DNA from 3 places in the Nocardia sp. NPDC003963 genome. Region 3 is predicted to be linked to each of the others. Evidence: riboswitches for the same ligand, from Rfam matches in the RefSeq annotation. Region 3 holds a riboswitch; each other region holds the start of a gene.

Region 1 (4,743 bases), on a different contig from region 3:
GTCCTTTCGTCACCGGTCAGGCGTTCCGGGCACGGTATCTCGACGAGGCGCCCGCGTATATCGTCGAACACCCCGGGGTCCGGGTCACCACCAGCGACGAGATCGCGGCACACTACGCGGCCGGCCGGACCGGCGACGGGCTCAGAAGTACGTCCCGCTGAACGGATGCGCGTCGACCTCGAACAGTACGTCCGCGGCCGCCGCGGCACCGGGCCGATGCTCGGTGACGCGGCCCGCGAGCGCGAGATGACGCCAGCGAGTGCCGCCGAGATAGGCCGCACCCAGGGCGGCGATATCGGTGGTGAGATCGGCGGGTTCGTCCACCGCGGTCACAGTGCCGTCCGCGATCCGGTAGGTCCCGGTGTTGGTGGTCAGGAGCGGGTCGGTCACCGCGACGGTCACCGCCGGCCCCGGCCGGTAGGCGCGGCGGGCCAGCGCGGCCGGTACATCGATCAGCCGCAACCAGGTCTCGTCCCGGATATCGGTGACCCGCAGTGCTCGTTCGTCGGTCAGCAGATACCGCAGCGGGGAGTCGGGCGCGGACGCGTTCAGTACGACCGCGTCGACGATATCGGCACCGAGCAGATGCCGGACCAGGCCGATATAGGCGGCCGGAGTGGTCGCCACCAGATCCTCCACCACCACGGTCCGCCGCGGACCACGGGTCCATTCGGTGGACTCGGCGGCGCGGTAGCGGACGAACCCGTCCTCCGCACCGGGTTCTCCGTGTACGGCGATATGACCGTGCCCCCGCATCAGCTCCTGTAACCGCCACCAGTACGGGGGACGATCGATGGCCCCGGTCCACGCCACGTCCGCGGTGGCGTAGATCTTGGCGGGCACCTCCCAGGCGTCGGCGGGCGCGAGTAGTCGAACCGGCCCGGCCGCGGGGACGGTATCGCGGAGGCGGGCCCGGTGCACATCGATCTCGCAGCGGGCCGAGGACCCGGCGACTCCGTACCCGAACCGTTCGTAGATCCCGCCCTGGGTGGCTCGCAGCGAGGCCACGACCTCCCCGCGCGCGGCGATCTCGCCGAGTTGCCGGCGCAGCAGCGCGCTCGCGATCCCCTGCCGGGCATGCGTGGACAGGACCCCGACATGGGTGACCGCGGCGTGCGGGAGGCGGTCACCGCCCGGCGCCACCAGCCAGCTGGTGTACGAGTTCGCCGTTCCCACCAGGGCACCCTCGACGCGCGCACCGAGCGTGCGACCCGGTTCGTGCAGCGAATCCCCGGCCTCCGCCGACAGCGGCGGGACACCGACCATCGCGGTACGGAACACCTGCTGCGCGGTACGGAGATCCGCCGGATCGGTCAATATATCGATATCTATGGGCATATCGGGTCACTCCGGTGGGTCGGGCTCGATGCGGACACGCGCCGGGCACAGCCGGCCCGCCCGCTGTTGCTCATGGGAAACCTTGTCATATCGGGCGCGGCGCTAGATCACGCACGGTGCCGAGCCCGGCGCCGCCCCCGCGGCCAGGCCCGGCCGCGTCTCCGGTACCGGATCCCACCGTCCCGCCGAGCAGGAGTAGTCCCACCGGGGACCGCGGGCGACCAGCGATCGCACGGCGTCGAGGAGGCGATCGATATCGGCGGCCGTGGTACCGAGGCCGATACTGGCACGCAGCGCGGCGTCGATACCGAATCGGGCCAGCAGCGGATGTGCGCAGAAGCGGCCGTCACGTACGCCGATCGCGTGTTCCGCCGACAGATACGCGGCGACCCGTCCCGCTTCGAAACCGGCGACGGTGAAGGCCACTATTCCCACGCGATCCGGGCTGTCGGCCCAGATCCGCAGGCATCGGACACCGGCGATCCCGGCGAGTCCGTCGCGTAACCGGTCGGTGAGCACACGCTCGTGCGCATCGGCGGAGTCGCCGAGTCCGGCCAGCACGTCACAGGCCGCGGCCAGCGCCGCGGCACCCAGTACGTTCGGTGAACCTGCCTCGTGCCGATGCGGGGCCGCCGCCCATGCCGCGGTTTCGGCGGTGACCTCGGTGACCGCGCCGCCGCCGGCCAGATACGGCGGGGCGGCGTCGAGCCAGTCGCGGCGTCCGGCGAGCACTCCGGCACCGAAGGGCGCGTACAGCTTGTGGCCGGAGAAGACCACATAGTCGATATCCGTGGCGCCCAGATCGATTCGCCGGTGCGGCGCCAGCTGTGCCGCGTCCACCACGATCCGCGTGCCGTGGCGGTGCGCGAGCGCCGTGAGCTCCGCCAGCGGCAGCACCTCCCCGGTGACATTGGACGCACCGGTCACCGCGAGCAGGGCGGCGGGCCGCGCGCGCAGTTCCGCGGCGACCCGGTCGATCGTCCCGGCCAGAGTGTCCGCCGCGGACACCACCCGGCGGCCGCGCCGGGTCCAGGGCAGGAGATTCGCGTGGTGCTCGATATCCAGCACCACGGTATCGCCCGGCACACAACCGGCCAGCAGGTTCAGCGCGTCGGTGGTGTTGCGGGTGAACACGACCTCCTGATCGGCGGCGCAGCGCAGGAAATCACGCACGGTTTCGCGGGCCGCCTCGTAGCACTGGGTGGAGATCCGCGAGGCGTAGCCCGCGCCACGGTGCACACTCGCGTAGTACGGCAGCAGCCCGGCGACCCGATCGGCCACCTGTGCGAGAGCCGGAGCGCTGGCCGCGTAGTCGAAATTCGCGTAGCCGCGAGTACCGCCCTGTACCAGCGGAACCCGCAGCTCGTCGCCGGATACCCGGGCGAGGGCGCAGGAGGGGTCGAGTACAGCGGTCATCACGTGATCCCTTCGTGGAGGGACTCCGGATCTCGGGTGAACGGAGTCCGCGCTTGCCGCGCTCGGTCGAGCAGCGGCCAGGTCGTCACCCGGGGCACCCCACCGCGGAGGAGGGTTGCCGGCCAGCAAGCCGGGGCTTCACGCTGGCACTCATGACCTGGTGCGAGGTTGTCAGAGGACCTCCGGGTTGTCAACTCGACCCGACGACGGCTCGATTTCGGCGCGGCCCGCTCGTCGCCGCGCGCACCCACCGGTCCGCCGGACCGGGTCGTCCGCACCGCCGGTTGCGACCCGGCCGAACCCGTCCCCCGGGTGCCCGCTCAGGAACCGTAGAACGGATCGCCCTCGACCGATTCCGACAGGCGGCCGTCCACGCCCTGCGGTACATCGCCTTCGATCGTCACCCGGTAGAGCACCCGATCGTGTCCGAGGTGCCCGGCATCCGGGATCGCGAGGTGCGCGGTCGCGCGGTTGTCCCAGAACGCGATACTGCCCGGCTGCCAGCGGAAGCGGACGGTGTACTCGGTACGCGTCGCCGCTTCCCACAGGGCGTCGAAAAGATGCGAGCTCAGCCGTGGTCCGAGCTGACGGATGTTCTTGGCCCGGCGGGTGAAGCCGGGGCTCACGAACAGTGCCCGCTCCCCCGTTTCCGGGTGCACCCGGACGACCGGATGGAAGGTGCGCAGCGGGTTGCTGGCGATCGCCTCGGCCCGGCTGCTGCGCCGTGCGGCGCGATTGTCGAAGGTGTGTTCGGCGTCGAGGGTGTCCAGGAAGTCACGCAACTCCGCGGGCAGGTTCGCATAGGCGGCCACCAGATTGGTCCACGCGGTATCCCCACCGTAGGGCGGCAGGATATCGGCCCGCAGGATCGAGAAGGCCGGCGGATTCACCAGCGCGGTGACATCGGTGTGCCAGCTGCTGTCGTAGGACGTGCGTTTACGCCCGTATTGCACGTCGTAGCGCCGGCTGTCGATCGGCAGGATTTCGGGGAACCCCTCCGGCGGATTGTCCTCGTAGGGGTGGGCCGGAGTCACCTTCCCGAATCGGCGCGCGAAGGCGATCTGTTCCGCGTGCCCGATCGTCTGGTCGCGGAAGAACACCACCTTCCATTCGAGCAGTGCCTGCCTGATCTCGGTGATCACCTCGTCGGAGAGATCCCGGGAGAGATCGACTCCGGCGATCTCGGCGCCGGTGTAACCCGATTGCGGCAGCACCGTGATCGCCGGTGCCGCGGAAATGGGTTCTGTCGCTGAGATTGTCATCGGAAACACCGCCTGATTCGTCCGGACGAGATATCGGGGAAAGGCTATGTCCGGCCCGGTCGATTACCCGACCGTTGGGATCGGCAAGATTTTCTGCACATTCGGTCGAGTTCGGCTCGAGATCCGCTCGCCGACCGAGAATTTCGAATCACGGTGATCCGGTTCGTAGCCCGGACCGGGAATACGGCGCATCGTTCTCTCCGTACGACCACCCCTGCCGGTCGGCCGATCACCAGCAAGCGAACAGGAGCCGCCCCGATGGCCGAATACCTCTGGTACATCCCGAATCAGGTGGCCGCCGGGCATCGCGGTGATGCTGTCACCGCCGATCACAACAGTCTGGAAACACTGACTGTCCAGGCTCGGGCACTCGAAGAGTACGGCTGGCAGGGCGCGTTGATCGGTACCGGCTGGGGACGGCCGGATACGTTCACGGTCGCCACTGCGCTGGCGGCCCGGACCACCACCTTCGAACCGCTGGTGGCGATCCGCCCCGGCTACTGGCAACCCGCCCATTTCGCCTCCGCCGCGGCGAGTCTGGACCATCTGACCGGAGGCCGCCTGCGGATCAATATCGTCTCCGGCAAGGACGATCTCGCGGCCTACGGGGCGGCCGAGGAGGATCAGGCCGACCGCTACGCCCGCACCCGGGAATTCATCCGGCTGGTCCGCCGGTTGTGGACCGAGGAGAACGTCACCTACCGGGGTGAGCACTACCGGGTGGACG
Region 2 (4,743 bases), on a different contig from region 3:
TTCGATGATGTTGAAGACCATGTTCTGCACATTGATCCGGGCGACCTCCATCTTCGCCAGCTTGAGCTGGATCAGCTGGAAGCGGCCGATCTCCTGGCCCCACAGTTTCCGGTTGCGGGCGTAATCGGTGCACAATCGCAGACATTCGTTGATCACCCCCAGCGCCATGAACCCGATACCGACCCGTTCGGCCACGAAACTGGATTTGGCGCTCTCGCGGCCGTCACCGCCGCGGTGTTCCTCGGTTTCGCCGAGCAGCCGATCGCGGCCGAGACGGACGTTGTCGAAGAACAGTTCCCCGGTGGGCGAAGCGTGCAGCCCCATCTTCTTGAAGGGTTTGCCCTGGGTGAGGCCCTCCATTCCCGCGTCGAGCACAAAGGTGAGCACCTTGCGATCGCGGGACGGGGTGCCGTCGCCCTCGTCGAGTTTCGCGTAGACGACCAGGGTGTCGGCGAAGGGCCCGTTGGTGATGAAGGTCTTCTGACCGTTGAGGATGTAGTCGTCGCCGTCGCGCCGCACAGAGGTTTTCATCCCACCGAACGCGTCCGAACCGGAATCGGGTTCGGTGATCGCCCAGCAGGCGATCTTGCGGAGGCTGACAATATCGGGCACCCACCGCTTCCGCTGGGCCAGCGTGCCCCGGGACAGGATGGTGGCACCGCCGAGCCCGGTACTCACTCCGAGCGAACTGCACAGACCCATACAGGCGCCGGAGAGTTCGCTGGTCAGCACGGCCATCATCGTCTGCTGATCGAAACCACCACCGGACCGGTCCTTGTCCGCCGCGGTCGGCTGCTCCGCTCCGTCCGCGGCCGCCTGCTGGGCGGCCAGCTGCTTGTCGAGGGCCTCCTCGGCCATGGCACCGATACCGAAATCCGCGTACAGCTTGCGCAGGATCGGATAGGGCAGCATCTCGCCGCTGTCCAGCGCGTCCAGATTGGGCCGCACTTCCTTATCGATGAACGTCCGCACCGCGTCGCGGACCATCAGGTCGGTATCGGACCATTCGAACATCGTCGTCCTCCGGTATCACCAGCAGCATTACGGTGTAAACCACCGGGCGGACGCATCGGTCGCGTCCGCCTTGTTGACAGCCTGCCAGTTCTCGGCGACCACGGCACCGAAACCGCGAAATCTCGGCCCACCCCGCCGGATATGCCGATGCCCCCACCCATCACGGGCGGGGGCATCGATACAGGCCGGGTGTCCTACCGCAGCGCGCGGGCCAGGTTGGCGTCCAGCGCCGCCAGGAACTCCTCCGTGGTGAGGTAGCCCTGATCCCCGCCGACCAGCGCGGCGAGATCCTTGGTCATCTGCCCACCCTCGACGGTCTTGATGACCACGTCCTCGAGAGTCTGCGCGAAACCGATGACCTCGGGGGTGTTGTCCAGTTTGCCCCGGTGCTCCAGGCCACGGGTCCAGGCGAAGATCGACGCGATCGGGTTGGTCGACGTCGGCTTACCCTGCTGATGCTGCCGGTAGTGCCGGGTGACCGTGCCGTGCGCGGCCTCGGCCTCACAGGTCTGCCCGTCCGGGGTGAGCAGTACGGAGGTCATCAGGCCGAGCGAGCCGAAGCCCTGCGCGACCGTATCGGACTGCACATCGCCGTCGTAGTTCTTGCAGGCCCAGACGTAGCCGCCCTCCCACTTCATGGAGGAGGCGACCATATCGTCGATCAGCCGGTGCTCGTAGGTGAGACCGGCCGCCTCGAACTGGCTCTTGAACTCGGCCTCGAACACTTCCTCGAAGGTGTCCTTGAACATGCCGTCGTAGGCCTTGAGGATGGTGTTCTTGGTCGACATGTAGACCGGGTAGTTCTGCTGCAGCCCGTAGTTGAACGAGGCGCGCGCGAAATCCTCGATGGATTTCTTGAAGTTGTACATACCCATGACGACGCCGCCGTCTTCCGGCATCTGCACGACCTCGTGCACGATGGGCTCGCTGCCGTCCTCGGGGGTGAAGGTGAGGGTGACGGTGCCGGACTGGAAGACCTTGAAATCGGTGGCGCGGTACTGGTCACCGAAGGCGTGACGGCCGATGATGATCGGTTTGGTCCAGCCGGGTACCAGGCGCGGGACATTGGAGATGATGATCGGCGCGCGGAAGATGGTGCCGCCGAGAATATTGCGGATGGTGCCGTTGGGCGAGCGCCACATCTTCTTGAGGCCGAATTCCTCGACGCGGGCCTCGTCGGGGGTGATCGTCGCGCATTTCACGCCGACACCGTGCTGTTTGATGGCGTTGGCGGCGTCCACGGTGACCTGGTCGTCGGTCTTGTCGCGGTACTCGATGCCGAGGTCGTAATACTCGAGGTTCACGTCGAGGTACGGGTGGATCAGCTTGTCCTTGATGAACTGCCAGATGATCCGAGTCATCTCGTCGCCGTCGAGTTCTACGACGGTACCTTCAACCTTGATCTTGGACATGGATCTTCGTGTCCTCCTAAGACTGGTGCCCTCATTGCACGGCCAGGCGAACACGCTTGTGAGCGGACCCCAGCTGTTCAACAGACAACGTATACATCCCGCGTTGTCCACGAGACGTCTGGTGTAACCAAGACGAGCGTACTGCTTGTGGTCGTCGCACGGTGCAGCCAGCCCCGGTCGTGAGATCTCACATGGGTGAATCGCACCACAAGATTACCCGGAGGGCGCGTATGCGGATTTCGATCGGTACCGGTGCCCGGTTACCATATTCGGCAGGTCATGAGCGCCAGCGTCAAGCCCCGGCTCGCTGGCCGGCAACCCTCCTGCTGCGGTGGGGTGCTCCGGGTGATGACCGGGCTTCCGAGAGCCGGGAGCAAGCGCACGTCAGGAGGTTGTCGATTTGTGCCGGTGCTGGTCGCGTTGAACGCGGCGATCTCACGATTCGACGAGAAATCCCCCATTTTCTGGAGCACGATATGACCGATCACAGCGTCCCCGGCGCATCCGCCGCCGGAGCGTCCCGCCGGACCCCTTCGGTCGCGTCGAGTGCCCCCGGCACCCGCACCGCCGGGTCCACCGCGGCGATTCATACGCTCCGGACATCACTACGGGCCGCCGGTTCGGCGGAAGTCCTCGCGTGAAGGTGGGCACCGAATCGACCACGGCTCGGCCCGTGGCCCAGTTACCCCCGCCCGACGGCACCCTCGGCCATGTGGACATCGGTGAACTCGCCCTGGAGAACGGTGCCGAGTTACCTCAGGTCCGGCTGGCCGTACAGCGCTGGGGCGAGCTCTCGCCGGCCATGGACAACATCGTCCTCATCGAACATGCGCTCACCGGCGACTCACATGTCGCGGGTGACCCGACGGCCGAACATCCACAGGCCGGCTGGTGGAACGGGATGGTCGGTCCCGGAGCACCGATCGATACCGACGAATGGTGCGTCGTGGCGACCAATGTGCTCGGCGGCTGTCAGGGCAGCACCGGCCCGGCCGCGCCGGCGCCGGACAGTTCGCCGTGGGGTTCGCGATTTCCGGAGATCTCCATCCGGGATCAGGTGACCGCCGAGTTGAAACTGTTCGATCTGCTGGGTGTACCCCGGCTGGCCGCGGCGGTCGGTGGCTCGATGGGGGGTATGCGCGTCCTGGAATGGATGCTGCTGGCCCCGCAACGACTGGCCGCCGCGCTGATCCTCGCGGTGGGCCCGCGGGCCACCGCCGACCAGATCGGCACCCAGAGCACCCAGATCGCGGCCATCACCAGTGATCCGGACTGGCAGGGTGGCGATTATCACGGCACCGGTCGCGCACCGATGGCCGGGATGGGTATCGCCCGGCGGATCGCGCACCTCACCTACCGCACCGAGATCGAACTGGACAGCCGGTTCGCCAATAGTGCCCAGGAGGGCGAGGACCCCCGCAACGGGGGGCGGTACGCGGTGCAGAGCTATCTGGAATACCAGGCCGAGAAGCTGGGCCGGCGGTTCGACCCGGCGACCTATGTGCTGTTGAGCGAGGCGATGAACCGCCACGATATCGGCCGCGGGCGCGGCGGTATCGAGGCCGCCATGGCCACCACCGAGGTGCCGTGCATCGTGGGCGGTATCGACTCCGATCGCCTGTATCCCCTGCACACCCAGCAGGAACTGGCCGACGGACTGCCGGGGTGCCGGCATTTCGAGGTCATCGCCTCCCGCGACGGGCACGATGCCTTCCTCACCGAGGCCGCGGCCATCGGGAAACTGCTGGTCCAGACGATGAACCTGGCCCGCGCCGGACGCTGAGTACCGGTCCGGGCGGGCGCCGCGGCCACGGGCCGATCAGCCCACGCCGAGCGTATTGATGGTCGCGGCGAGGAAGACCACGGCACCGCCCAGCAGAGTCAGGGCACCCACATCGAACGGTTTGCTGCGCACTGCCAGCAGTCCGACCCGGACCGTCGGCAGGCACAGCCGGAACGCGGCCGCGATGAGCGTGGCACCGCCGAAGAAGAAGGCACCACGACGCCAGCGGTCCTGCGCGACGAAAACCACGGCGATGAGCACCACCACCGCCACCACGACCATGGGCAGGTGGTAGCGGAGAAAACCGGCCCATCGGTTGCCGGTGCCGGGATCGTCGTCGGTTCCAGTCGCGGCGTCGGTCACGAGGGCGATTGTTCCAGATCCGGCGGATCAGGTCTGCACGAGCGGTCGGTAGTCCGCCTCGCCGACACCGAAGGTCCAGGCGACACCTTCCCGCGCGGTCCGGGTGGCCGGCGGCACCCGGAGCCAATAGGTGCGGCTGGTGCCGTCGGGTTCGGGCGTCGAATTGACCAC
Region 3 (4,743 bases):
TGTTCGGCCGCCAGGGCGTACTGGGGGTGCGATTCCAGGAGCGGGTAGCGAACCCAGCTCACGGCCGGGTGTTCGTCGAGGTACTGCGCGATCCGCAGCGCCGAATCGGTGGACTGCCGGACCCGCAGCGGCATCGTTTCCAGGCCTTTGAGCAATGTCCAAGCGTTGAACGGGCTCAGTGCGGGGCCGGTATGGCGCATGAGCGTTTTCACCGGGCCTTCGATGTAGTCCGCGGTGCCGAGGATGGCGCCGCCGAGTACCCGGCCCTGGCCGTCGATGTGTTTGGTGCCCGAATAGACCACTACGTCGGCGCCGAGTTCGAATCCACGCTGCAGCAGGGGGGTGGCGAAGACATTGTCCAGTACGACCTGGGCGCCCGCGGCGTGGGCCAGTTCGCAGACCTTGCGTACGTCGACCAGGGTCTGCATCGGGTTGGCCGGGGTTTCGAAGAACACCGCGGTGGTCGGTTCGGCGAGGGCGGCTTCCCACTGGTCGAGGTCTTCACCGTCGACGAAAACCGTCTCCACGCCCCAGCGGGGCAGGATCTCGTTGCACACCACGAAACAGGACCCGAACAGGCTGCGGGCGGCTACCAGCCGATCGCCTGCCTTCAGTAGCGCGCCGAGTGCGACGAAGACCGCGGCCATACCGCTGGCGGTCGCGAAACAGGCTTCGGCGTTGTCGAGCAGCCGCATCCGTTCCTGGAAGGTGGTCACGGTGGGGTTGCCGTAGCGGGAGTACACATAGTGCGGGTTGTCGCCGGTGAAGGCGGCTTCGGCGGCTTCGGCGCTGGCGTAGACGAACCCGGAGTTCAGGTAGAGGGCCTCGGAGGTTTCGTCGAATCCCGATCGGGTCAGGCCGCCGCGGACGCCCAGTGTCGCCGGTCCGACTCCTTCGGGTAGCGGACGTTCGAACGAGCCGCCGCTGATCACGACTGCCGCCAGGGGAGTCCGTCGGCTCGCCAGCCGGCGCCGCCGCGGTGTCCGAGTGCGTCGAGCGGTCCCTCGAATCCCTCACTGATGTTGTAGGCGGGAGCGATACCGGCCGCTGTGGCGGCGTCGGCCGCGTGGGCCGAGCGCTGACCGGAGCGACAGAGGAAGAGCACGGGTGCGTCGGCGGGGCGGTCGGCCAGCGCGCTACGCAGCTGGTCGACGAATTCGGTATTGCGGGCTCCGGTGCCGTCGACCCACTCGACGAGCAGGGTGGGTTTGGCGATCGGGCTGGTGTCGGGTACCCCGACGAACTTCCACTCGGCTTCGGTCCGCACATCCACCAGGACTGCGTCCGGATGTTCGGTCAGCAGCTCCCATGCCTGCTGCGGGCCGATATCCCCTGCGTAACTCATACGTGGCACCTCCTGCGAATCCGCACTTGCCGCATCCGATCGATGCGCGCCAGGTCGTCACCCGGAGCACCCCACCGCGGAGGAGGGTTGCCGACCAGCGAGCCGGGGCTTGGCACTGGTACTCATGACCTAAGGAATGAGATTGCCCGGCCCGGCCCGGCCGTGTCAAACCCCGGTTGACGTGCCCGGTGGAATCATTCGACCGGCTGGTTGCACACCAGCCAGTCGTCGTCGGTGTGGAACAGCCACCAGGTCGCGGTCTTCTCGTCGCCCTCGACCCGGCTGGTCACTTCGACGGTCGCCGTATCGCCGTTGACCTGGACGGGGCCGAATCTCGTGATCTCGATGTCCTTCCCGGTCTCGCCGGGCTTCAGTTGTCCGGCCAGCGGTGAGCGCGCGGGTACGAAACCGGGACAGACCGCTTCGCGGGGCGGGGCCACCCCGTAGCGGCTGTTCGCCTCGGCGAATTCGCGGACCGCTCCGTTGATCCGGTCGGAATCTGTGACATTTTTCTCAGCGGGCGACACCAGGCCGGCGATCAGCACGCCGGCCAGGACCAGTGCCGCGACCGCCGCGGCCACGATGAACGGGGTGATCGAGCGCGGTCGTTCCTCGTCGCCGGATTCGGTGGCCGGCTGCTCCTCGGCTCCTCCGTTGTCGGTCATACCGACGATCATCCCTGGTCCCCGGATCGGTCTGTGCCCACACCCCGATAGAATCGCGGGTGAGGTGGGTGCCGCAGTACAGCGCTACCCGCACAGACGTGGGAAGACGAACGGTGAACAGCCGCCCGCGGACGGCGCGATGTAGGTGCATACGAGCCGCGCGTCAAGTTAGCCTAAGCTAACAACAACGCCAGTGATTCTTTCGACCGATAAGGGTGCGCGTAACAGATGACCGAGCAGAAGGAAGCGAACCGCCCGCTTCGGATCGCGATCGTCGGGGCCGGGCCGGCCGGTATCTATGCCGCTGACGCGTTGATGAAATCCGATGCAGACGTCTCGATCGATCTGTTCGAGCGGATGCCCGCCCCGTTCGGACTGATCCGCTACGGCGTGGCTCCGGACCATCCACGGATCAAGGGAATCGTCACCGCGCTGCACAAGGTGCTGGACAAGGAGCAGGTGCGCCTGCTCGGCAATATCGACTACGGCACCGATATCACCCTGTCCGATCTCCGCCGTTTCTACGACGCGGTGATCTTCTCCACCGGTGCCAACGCCGACCGGGCACTGCCGATCCCGGGGATCGACCTGGACGGCTCCTACGGCGCGGCCGATTTCGTGTCCTGGTACGACGGCCACCCTGACGTTCCGCGCACCTGGCCGCTGGACGCGGAGAAGGTCGCGGTCCTCGGTGTCGGCAATGTCGCGCTCGATGTGGCGCGGGTGCTGGCCAAAACCGGTGACGAGCTGCTGCCGACCGAGATCCCGCCGAACGTGTACGAGGGCCTGAAGGGCAACAAGGCCGTCGAGGTGCACGTATTCGGCCGCCGCGGTCCGGCGCAGGCCAAGTTCACTCCGCTGGAACTGCGCGAACTCGACCATTCCCCGACGATCGAGGTCATCGTCGATCCGGAGGACATCGACTACGACGAGGGCTCCGAGGCCGCGCGCCGCCACTCCAAACAGGTCGATATGGTGGCCAACACCCTCGAACAGTGGGCCATTCGCGATCAGGGCGACCGCCCGCACAAGTTGTTCCTGCACTTCTTCGAATCCCCCTCCGAGATCCTCGGCGAGGACGGCAAGGTCGTGGGTCTGCGGACCGAGCGCACCCAGCTCGACGGCACCGGCAATGTCAAGGGCAGCGGCACCTTCAAGGAATGGGATGTGCAGGCGATCTACCGCGCCGTCGGTTACCTGTCACAGAACATCTCCGAACTGCCCTTCGACGACCAGGCCGGCGTCATCCCGAACGAGGCCGGCCGGGTCCTGGTCGACGAGAACGCCGACGGTGCCGCCCGCTACCTGCCCGGCACCTATGTGACCGGCTGGATCAAGCGCGGTCCGGTCGGGCTCATCGGCCACACCAAGGGCGACGCGAACGAAACGGTCGCCTGCCTCGTCGACGACAGCAAGAACTTCGCCGCGGCGGAGAGCCCGGAGCCCGAAGCCGTGCTCGAATTCCTGGAGGGCCGGGGTATCCCGTTCACCACCTGGGCCGGCTGGTACCGGCTCGACGCGCACGAGCGGTCGCTGGGCGAGCCCGAGGGCCGCGAGCGGGTCAAGGTCGTCGAGCGCGAGGATATGCTGCGCGCCAGCGAACCCCACAAGGTCTAATCCGTGGTCCGCTCCTCCCGTTCCACCGCCGGGAGGAGCGGATACCCCGACATCTCAGGCATGCTGTAGCAGTGTTCGACGCCCATGTGCACATCATCGATCCGCGTTTTCCGCTGATCGAGAACGAAGGCTATCTACCGGAGCCCTATACCATCGCCGACTACCGGCGACGGATGGCTCGGTTCCGGCCTTCCGGTGGCGCGGTGGTGAGCGCATCGTTCCAGGGCAACGACCAGAGCTATCTGCGGGCCGCCCTGGCCGAACTGGGCCCCGGCTGGGTGGGGGTGACCCGTCTCGATCTGGACGCCTCGGATTCGGAGATCCTGGACCTGCACGAGGCCGGAGTGCGCGCGGTCCGGTTCAACCTCAAACGCGCGGCCGCCGATATCACGACCATGACCCGGCAGGCCCTGCGCGCCCACGAGTTGGCGGGCTGGCATGTGGAGATCTATGTGGACGGCCAGATGCTGGCCTCGCTGCAACCGGTGATCCTGAAACTGCCGAAGGTTTCCATCGACCACCTCGGCATGTCCGCGGAGGGGCTGTCGTATCTGCTGAATCTGGTCGATCGCGGGGCGCGGGTGAAGGCGACCGGTTTCGGCCGGGTCGATATGAATATCGCTACGGCGCTGCGCCGGATCCACGCGGTCAATCCGGAGGCGCTGATGTTCGGCAGCGATCTACCCGGTTCCCGCGCCGGCCGGCCGTTCCGGGAATCGGATGTGGAATTGATCTGCGATGTGGTGGGCACGGATATGAACGCGGTCCTCGAGGACAATGCCCGCGCGTTCTACGGATTGCCCGCGGTGGATCGAACCATCGAGGATCCGACTCCGACACTGCCGCTGATCGTTCCGCCCCGGGACGACCGGCCCCCGGTACACGACGGCACCACCCGGCCGCTACCCATCGTCCAGAAGCGGCCCGGACGCAGCTGACAGCAGTGCTTGCGCTGTGGCCGGCGAACTTTCGTGCTCTGAACTGGTGTGCCCGAGTACGCCGCATTAATCTCGTTCCGATGAGCAGCGGTTGGCGATCGGCATTCGGTCACCTCTCCGCCCGGCTCGAAGGGGCGATCGATCGGACCGCCCGGATTCTGCATCGCGATATCTCCGG

Evidence for each region. A riboswitch is a leader RNA that binds a small molecule or an ion and turns the genes downstream of it on or off. The one in region 3 is predicted to bind S-adenosylmethionine.
Region 1: another riboswitch for S-adenosylmethionine. It lies ahead of ACWEWT_RS04195 (aminotransferase class V-fold PLP-dependent enzyme); the one in region 3 lies ahead of ACWEWT_RS26425 (rhodanese-like domain-containing protein).
Region 2: another riboswitch for S-adenosylmethionine. It lies ahead of metX (homoserine O-acetyltransferase MetX); the one in region 3 lies ahead of ACWEWT_RS26425 (rhodanese-like domain-containing protein).

The regions. Positions count from the first base shown of each region.
Region 1 covers NZ_JBSGIP010000001.1:899,510-904,252, reverse strand. The annotation lists gene ACWEWT_RS04205 (hypothetical protein) at 1-161, shown strand, start outside; gene ACWEWT_RS04200 (GNAT family N-acetyltransferase) at 142-1,338, opposite strand; gene ACWEWT_RS04195 (aminotransferase class V-fold PLP-dependent enzyme) at 1,441-2,754, opposite strand; SAM riboswitch class IV at 2,799-2,912, opposite strand; gene ACWEWT_RS04190 (TauD/TfdA dioxygenase family protein) at 3,075-4,016, opposite strand; gene ACWEWT_RS04185 (LLM class flavin-dependent oxidoreductase) at 4,275-4,743, shown strand, end outside.
Region 2 covers NZ_JBSGIP010000017.1:23,994-28,736, forward strand. The annotation lists gene ACWEWT_RS23715 (acyl-CoA dehydrogenase family protein) at 1-1,014, opposite strand, end outside; gene ACWEWT_RS23720 (NADP-dependent isocitrate dehydrogenase) at 1,209-2,426, opposite strand; SAM riboswitch class IV at 2,702-2,812, shown strand; gene metX (homoserine O-acetyltransferase MetX) at 3,064-4,209, shown strand; gene ACWEWT_RS23730 (DUF3017 domain-containing protein) at 4,246-4,491, opposite strand; gene ACWEWT_RS23735 (DUF6745 domain-containing protein) at 4,600-4,743, opposite strand, start outside.
Region 3 covers NZ_JBSGIP010000022.1:89,562-94,304, reverse strand. The annotation lists gene ACWEWT_RS26430 (O-succinylhomoserine sulfhydrylase) at 1-932, opposite strand, end outside; gene ACWEWT_RS26425 (rhodanese-like domain-containing protein) at 929-1,345, opposite strand; SAM riboswitch class IV at 1,363-1,475, opposite strand; gene ACWEWT_RS26420 (Rv0361 family membrane protein) at 1,540-2,010, opposite strand; gene ACWEWT_RS26415 (FAD-dependent oxidoreductase) at 2,239-3,627, shown strand; gene ACWEWT_RS26410 (amidohydrolase family protein) at 3,699-4,565, shown strand; gene ACWEWT_RS26405 (hypothetical protein) at 4,571-4,743, shown strand, end outside.